Regions from separate parts of the Neorhizobium sp. LjRoot104 genome, predicted to be linked through region 1. Evidence: predicted binding sites of a transcription regulator. Region 1 holds the regulator's gene; the other holds the start of a gene.
What was found. The regulator LexA, encoded in region 1, represses DNA repair genes until DNA is damaged. The targets are predictions, from matches to a motif close to TGTTCNNNNTGTGTTCNG.
Positions count from the first base shown of each region.

Region 2: the regulator LexA is predicted to act here: its motif matches at 2,349-2,366, upstream of dinB (DNA polymerase IV).

Region 1 is NZ_CAXURS020000001.1:1,426,728-1,430,925, forward strand. Features, by position in the region: gene ACSQ8R_RS07325 (ComEC/Rec2 family competence protein) at 1-1,435, shown strand, start outside; gene lexA (transcriptional repressor LexA) at 1,416-2,135, opposite strand; gene ACSQ8R_RS07335 (VOC family protein) at 2,335-3,207, shown strand; gene kdsA (3-deoxy-8-phosphooctulonate synthase) at 3,212-4,060, shown strand; gene eno (phosphopyruvate hydratase) at 4,171-4,198, shown strand, end outside.
Region 2 is NZ_CAXURS020000002.1:1,737,140-1,741,337, forward strand. Features, by position in the region: gene ligD (DNA ligase D) at 1-1,867, opposite strand, end outside; gene ACSQ8R_RS30415 (hypothetical protein) at 1,926-2,234, opposite strand; gene dinB (DNA polymerase IV) at 2,387-3,484, shown strand; gene ACSQ8R_RS30425 (DNA polymerase III subunit epsilon) at 3,635-4,198, shown strand, end outside.

The sequences.
Region 1 (4,198 bases):
CCAGGCCTATCCGGTCAAGAAGATCGCCGCACTCGGCGCCCTGACGATGGCGACGGCCTACTACCTGATCTCCGGTTTCGGCGTTTCGGCGGAGCGGGCCTATATCATGATGGCGATCATGCTGGTCGCGGTGCTCTTCGATCGGCCATCAATCAGCCTGCGCAATGTCGCGCTGTCGGCCCTGGTCATCATCGCCATGTCGCCCTCGGAAATCCTGGGCCCGAGTTTCCAGATGTCGTTTGCCGCCACCGCGGCCCTGGTCGCCGGCTACGCCCTCTGGAAACACAGGGCGGAAGGCCGCGATCCCGAACCTTTGCCGTTCCGTCACCCTGTGGTGACGCCCGTGCTGGCATCCTGGAATTTTGCGGCCGGCGTCTTCGTGACATCGCTGATCGGCGGCATCTCGACAGCAATGTTCTCGGTCGAGCATTTCCACCGTATCGCCGCCTACGGCCTAGCCGCGAACCTCGCCGCCATGCCGATCATCTCCTTCGTGGTCATGCCCGCCGGGCTGGCCGGCATGCTGCTGATGCCGTTCGGCCTCGATGCTCCCTTCATGAAGCTCATGGGCCTCGGCCTGGAATGGGTGATCGCCATCGCCAAGCACATCGCCGCCTGGGGCGGCGATGTCGGCACAGGGCGCCAGCATCCCTGGTTCCTGACCGTCTCGACCGCAGGTTTTCTGCTGCTGACGCTGTTAAGGACGAGACTGAGACTGATCGGCCTGCCGCTGATGGTGACCGCCCTGGTGCTTTCCTGGCATGAGCGGTCGATGCCCCTGCCGGATATACTGATCTCGGAAGACGGGACCACGGTCGCCCTTTTAGACGGGGAGAGGGTCGCCATCAATCGCGCCCGCCCGCCCGACTTCATCTACGACCAATGGAAGAGGGCTCTTTTGCTCGGCGATCCCGTCAAGCCTGAAATGTCGCCATCCAGGGACAAGCCGCCCGACGACAAACCGCTCGGCGACAAGCCTCCCGGCGAGAAAACAAACGAGCGGCGCGAACTGACCCCACCGGAACTCGAAACGGCAAGGTCGCAAATGAAACGAGCGCCTGCCGGCCGCTTCACCTGTCAACAGAAAGCCTGGTGCGCGGCACGCACGGGCAAGGGAATTGTTGTCGCTATCGAGGACGGCCGTTATGCCGGTGCCGCCTGCGACGCCGCCACTCTTGTCATAGCTCCGCGTGCCCGCTTCGACCAATGCCGGTCCGGCGCGCTGATGATCAATGGCGCCACGCTTCGCAAGGCGGGTGCCCTGGAGATTTCCCTCAACGAGGCGGCCGATATACGGCGCTGGAAGGTCCGTGCCGCCATGGAGGGCGAGGACCGCCCCTGGAGCCGGCACCGCCACTATGATTGGCGAAGCCAGGGGTTCGATAGGTCATTGCCGGAACCGCTCCGGCAGCTGATCAATGATACCGGCGGATGAGGCCGACGAGCTTGCCCTGGATCTTCACCCGGTCCGGCCCGAAAATCCGGGTTTCGTAGGCGGGGTTGGCGGCTTCGAGCGCGATCGAAGCGCCGCGGCGACGGAAGCGCTTCAGCGTCGCTTCCTCGTCGTCCACCAGCGCCACGACGATATCGCCCGGATTGGCCGTATTGCTGTTGCGGATGATCACGGTATCTCCGTCGAGAATGCCAGCCTCGATCATCGAATCGCCCTTGACTTCGAGAGCGTAATGTTCGCCGGAACCGAGCATTTCGGCCGGCACGGCGATGTCATGCGTATTGTTCTGGATCGCCGAGATCGGCACGCCGGCAGCGATGCGGCCCATGACCGGAACGGTGGTGGCGTTCGATACGTCGTCGTTGGCGGCCGGCTTCTGAGGTGCCGCGACGGGCTGCGGCTTGCCGAGGCTGCCCTCGATGACGCTCGGCGAGAAGCCGCGGCGGGGCTGGATGCTGGGCGAATAGGCTTCCGGCAGCTTGATGACTTCGAGCGCGCGGGCCCGGTTCGGTAGGCGGCGGATGAAGCCGCGTTCCTCGAGGGCCGTGATCAGCCGGTGGATGCCGGACTTGGACGCGAGGTCGAGAGCGTCCTTCATTTCGTCGAATGACGGCGGGACGCCGGATTCCTTCATGCGTTCGTGAATGAACAGAAGCAATTCCTGTTGTTTGCGCGTGAGCATCTTTTGGCACCCTCAGAGTCGGAAACAAATCCAGAACGGACACTATATGTTCCATATGTGTTCCGCAAGCCCCTAAAATTATGTGAAGTATGACGATTTTTCTTCATAGATGCGTGCCAGATATCTCGTGTCACACCACTTGCGCGGCGCGAGCCCGCTGCCAAAGTAGCTTTGCGATTCCAATTCCGGGGGCCCTCGCGTGAACGCAAGACCAATCGATCATCTCGTGCTGCCGGTGGCGGGACTTGCCGCTGCGCGTTCTCGGCTCACGAAGCTTGGTTTTACAGTTGCGCCCGACGCTTTTCATCCTTTCGGCACAGCCAATGCTTGCGTGTTCTTCTCGGATGGCAGCTATCTGGAGCCGCTGGCGCTTGCCAATCGCCGCCATGCAAGCGCTGCCGCCAAACGCGGTAACGTTTTTACCGCCCGCGATCTGGCCTTCCGCAAGGGGCGCGACAGGCAGGGGCTCTCCGCGCTCGTCATCGCCACGGGTGACGCGATGGCCGATCACGCGCGTTTCAAGATGCGTGGCATCTCGGCAGGCGACGTGCTTGAATTTTCCCGCGGCATGACCCTGGCCGACGGTTCCGAAACGCAGGCGAGCTTCCGGCTGGCTTTTGCGGGTGATGACCGCGCGCCGGATTTCCTGATGTTTTCGTGCCAGCGGATCAATCCCCTGCCGGCCGATCGCGACGAACTGGAGCGCCATTCCAACGCCGTCACGGGGCTGAGCGAGGTCATCCTGTCGGCATCGGCACCCTCCGATTTCGCCCCCCTGGCGGAGCAGGTGCTGCTGACCAAGGCCAAGCCGGAGGCGGCGTCGATCGAACTTGCCGCGGCCAATGCCCGCATCCGCATCCTGCAGGATCAGCAGCTCGAAGCGGAATTCGCCCTGCCGTCGATGCCGGGTGGCGAGGGGCTGCGCGGCCGGGTGATCATCTTCAAGACGACGGATCTTGCCGTGACAGAGATCACCCTTGCTGCTAATGACGTCGCATTCGTCCGCCGGGAGGGCCGTGTTCTCGTCTCGGCGGCGCCCGGCCAGGGTGTTTTGTTCGGCTTCGAGGAATAGGTTCATGGACGTTACCGCAAATTCCAGCGTCTCCGTAGGCGAAGGAGACGGCAAGGTGGTTTTCGCGCAGGACGCAAAACTGTCGCTGATCGCCGGCCCCTGCCAGATGGAGAGCCGCGACCACGCCTTCATGATGGCGGGCGAGCTGAAGGAACTCTGCGGCAAGCTCGGCATCGGCCTCGTCTACAAGTCCTCCTACGACAAGGCCAACCGCACGTCGATTTCAGGCAAGCGCGGCATCGGGCTCGAAACCGCCATGGAAATCTTCGCCGACCTTAAGAAGGAATTCGGCTTTCCGGTCTTGACCGACATTCACACGGAGGAGCAGTGCGCAGTCGTCGCCGAGACGGTCGATATCCTGCAGATACCGGCCTTCCTCTCCCGCCAGACGGACCTGCTTGTCGCAGCCGCCAGGACGGGCCGTGTCATCAACGTCAAGAAGGGCCAGTTCCTGGCGCCCTGGGACATGAAGAACGTCCTTGCCAAATTCACACAGAGCGGCAATCCGAACGTGCTGCTCTGCGAGCGCGGTGCTTCCTTCGGCTACAACACGCTCGTCTCCGACATGCGCTCGCTGCCGATCATGGCGTCGCTGGGCGCCCCGGTGATTTTCGATGCGACGCATTCGGTGCAGCAACCGGGCGGGCAGGGCGCTTCCACCGGCGGCGACCGCACCATGGTGCCGGTGCTGGCTCGCGCAGCCGTCGCGGTCGGTGTCGCCGGCGTCTTTCTGGAAACCCACCAGGACCCGGACAACGCGCCCTCGGACGGCCCCAACATGGTCTATCTGAAGGACATGCCGCGGCTCCTCGAAAAGCTGCTCGCCCTCGATGCTGTCGCCAAGGCGGCTTGAGCCCGCTCACTAAAAGCGCGCAACCTGCCTCGATTGTAATTTTCGTGTCATTGATTATGAGACATTTTCAGTGACCTCGTGACGTCAAGTCCAAACCCAGGGAGAGACCCTTGACCGCCATCACCGATATCATCGCCC
Region 2 (4,198 bases), on a different contig from region 1:
GCCAGGACCCGACAGCTTCGTGATAGCGAGCCAGATCGACCTTTGTGACGGGCTGCTTGTCGCCGGCGTCCGGCCACAGCGGCTTGTCAGGGCTGGAGATCATCACTCCCATGACCTCCGCCTTTGCACCCTTCCGAAACCGCTTCTGCGCCGGCTTGTCGGTTTCGGGGTCTGGCACCTCCTGTTCGACCGGAGATGCCGGAGTCTCTGCCTCGACCTCGTCCGCCGGCTTGTCCTCCCGCAAGCCCTTGAACGATGCCTGCCGTACCTGTCCGTCCGCGGTCCAGCCGGCGAATTCGATCTCGGCAACGAGCTCGGGTTTCAGCCAGACGACGTCGGATGACTTTTTGGGAGCCCCGATGCCCGTGAATGGTGACTTCGCGGTTTCAAGTGCCCGCAGCTTCGGTAGAAGTGTCTCGACGACCTTTGCGCCGTACCCCGTGCCGACCCGGCCGACATAGACAAAATGATTGCCGCGATTAACGCCCAGCAGCGAGCGGAATTTGCCGTTGGTCGTAGCGTACGCGCCGATAACGACTTCATGACCAGCACGGCACTTGGATTTCGCCCATGTTTCCGTACGCCCGGACTGATACGGCGCGTCCGCCTGCTTGGATACGATACCTTCCAACGACAGCCGACAAGCAGACTTCAGCACCGCATCGCCACCGGTCTCGAAATGCTCGACAAAACGAAGGAGCGGATCTTCGCCTGCCTCGGATAGGAAGGATGCCAGTCTCTCCTTCCGCTCCGTCAGCGGATGGTCACGCAGATCGTCATCGCCGACAAACAGGAGATCGAAAGCCAAGTAGACCAGCTCATCCGTCTTTCCTTCCGAGAGCGCGGCTTGAAGGGCCGCAAAGTCAGGTGCGCCGTTCTCATCGAGAGCGCAGATTTCGCCATCAATGATGCAGTCGGGAAGGGAAGAAGCGGCGGCGGCGATTGCGGGCCATTTCGCTGTCCAGTCGAGGCCCTTGCGGGTCTTCAGCGTTACGTCACCATTCTCGACGCGCATCTGGATGCGGTACCCGTCGAATTTGATTTCGTGGATCCAGCCTTTTCCCGCCGGCGGACGGGTAAGGGTTTCACAGAGCTGCGGCGCGATAAAGTCAGGCATAACGGACTTGGCGCGCTTCGTGGCCGCGCGTTTTTTCCCCTTGCTTGCATCCAACTTTGCTGTCGCCTTGCGCTCTTCGGCGGCAAGGCCATGACTGCTGTCCCAGACGGCATCCGCTTCGGCCGCATCACCTTCCAGCATGAACGGCTTCGGCTTCCTGCCCTTGCCGGACGCTATCGACTCCATCGTGCGACCGGATGCAACGGAGGTGTTATTGTCTTCCAGGATCGCTGCCCCGTCTGCCTCGACCGAATGTTCGTCGTGATGCTTGATCAGCAGCCAGTTGGTTCGCTTGCCGCCGTCGCGATCATGCCGCATCCGCACAAGGACGAAACTTCCTTGCAGGCGTTTGCCGTGCAGTACGAACTTGAAGTCGCCCTTCTTCAGGGCTTCTTCCGGCGATTTATTGCCTTCCGGCTCCCAGTAGCCTCGGTCCCAGAGCATGACGGTACCACCGCCATATTCACCTTTTGGGATCGTGCCTTCGAAATCGCCGTAATCGAGCGGATGATCCTCGACCTCGACTGCAAGCCTCTTGTCGCTCGGATCGAGCGACGGCCCCCGGGTTACGGCCCAGGATTTGAATACGCCGTCGAGTTCAAGGCGCGGATCGTAATGCAGGCGGGTCGCGTCGTGTTTCTGTATGACGAAGCGCAGGCGATTGGATGGCTTGATGCCCACCTCGCCGCTCGGCTCCTTTGTCTTCTTGAAATCCCGCTTCGACCGATATGTCGAAAGACTGTCAGCCATGATCTCGCAACTCCGCCACACAATACGAAAGGAGCCGGCTCGACCGGCTCCCGACTGGTCAACGTCCCGAAACCCGGATCGCATCGAGATCGCCGAAACTGCGCTGCACGGCGGCGATCTTCTGGGACGCAATGTCGGCCGACACTTCGATCTCTCCCTCGAGCGGCGCATCGGTACGCACGTCGCCGTCACGCAACACGTCGCCGCCCGAGGGTGCAGATCCTGCCGAGTTTTCAGACGCGACCGGCTGCACGAATATATCGGACCGGGAAATTCCATGGCTCTGGACCAGATGTTCTATCGCAAGGTCCGCAGCCTCACGGGTCTTGAAGGTTGCGCGGATGGTCGTGGTGCTATCGTCAGACATGAGTTTCTCCCTGCGTTTTGGTCATCGGGTACCAAACGTCGCTCCGGTCGTGTTGTTTCGGTCCCAATGGAAAACTCAATCTCGTCGGGTTGGATTCGTGCCGGACGCCTGTTATGTTCCCTCTTTGTTTTCATTTGCGTTGAACGACCCACATGAACGACATGACTGCACCATCCCCTCGCAAGATCATCCATGTCGACATGGATGCCTTCTACGCGTCGGTGGAACAGCGTGACAATCCGGAGCTACGCGGCAAGCCTCTTGCGGTCGGCGGCGCGGCTGCTCGTGGTGTGGTTGCTGCGGCAAGCTATGAGGCCCGCGAGTATGGCGTCCGCTCGGCCATGCCGTCGGTGACGGCGGCTCGGAAGTGCCCGGAGCTGATTTTCGTGAAACCACGGTTCGAGGTCTATCGCGCCGTCTCGCAACAGATCCGCGAGATCTTCGCGGAATATACGCCGCTGATCGAACCGCTGTCGCTCGACGAAGCCTATCTCGACGTGACGGAAAATCTCAAGGACATGCCGATTGCCACCGAGATCGCACTGGAAATCCGTGCGAAGATAAAGGCCGTCACTGGTCTCAATGCATCGGCCGGCATTTCCTACAACAAGTTCCTTGCCAAGATGGCGTCGGACCTCAACAAGCCGAACGGCCAGGCCGTCATAACGCCGAAGAACGGGCCTGCATTCGTCGAAGGGCTCGCGGTTAAGAAGTTTCACGGCGTCGGTCCTGCCACCGCCGAGAAGATGCACCGTCTCGGCATCGAAACCGGCGCCGATCTCAAATCGAAATCGCTGCTCTTCCTGACGGAGAATTTCGGGAAATCCGGCCCCTATTTTTATGGCATCGCTCGCGGCATCGACGACCGTCCGGTGCGGCCCGACCGGGTGCGAAAGTCGGTCGGCGCTGAAGATACGTTTGTCGATGACATCGACGATATTGCCCTGGCCACCACCGAGCTGAGACCTCTGGCGGAAAAAGTCTGGTCGCATTGTCAGGCAAAGTCGATCAGCGGCAGGACGGTGACGGTGAAGATCAAATATTCGGACTTCACCCAGGCAACGCGAAGCAGGACGGGCACGTTTCCTGTCACGGGCGTTGCTGGGATCATGGAGGCGGCATCGGCGCTTCTTGCCACGGTCTATCCCTTCAAGCGCCCGGTCCGTCTGCTTGGCGTTACGCTCTCCTCGCTCACCAACGATCAGACAGACCATGACGGGGAACAACCCCAGCTCGACCTGGCTTTATGATCGGGTTCAACAAGAGGAACGATCAGGATTTCCGACATTTCTCTCCCCAGAGTCCGCGTCATCGATCTCGAGACCGGCGGCAATGGCCCGAACGATGTCTGCGAGATCGGTTGGCAGGATGTCGTTCTTGGTGACGATGGCGTGTGGCGGGTGACCGAGGAGCGTGGCGCACTGCTGGTCAATCCCGGACGGCCGATGACGCCGGATACGATTGCCGTGCATCATATCCTTGACAGCCAGGTGGCCGATGCTCCGTTCTGGAAGGATATCGCCGCAAGCGTGCTGCGACCTCCGGGGCGGCTGGATGCGCTCGCGGCGCACCGGGCGGGTTTTGAACAGCGCTACTGCACGCCGCGCTTCACCGGTGGAACGCCATGGATCTGCACCTGGAAATCGGCTTTGCGAGTCTGGCCGGAACTGCCGCGCTTTTCCAACCAGATGCTGCGCTACCAGCGCATGCCGGAGGGTCTCGTACATGACATCGGCCTGCCGGCCCATCGCGCCATGCCCGATGCGTATGTCACCGCGCATCACCTCCGGGACCTCTTGAATGCGACATCTCTGGACCAACTCCTGGCCTGGAGCCGCGAACCGGGTCTACTGCCGCGCGTTCCCGCTGGTCCGGATCGCGGCAAAACCTGGGATCGGATCCCTGATGAAGCGCTTGAGGACTTCGCGCGTGATCGCGATGTCGACGTCCGCTTCAGTGCCGAG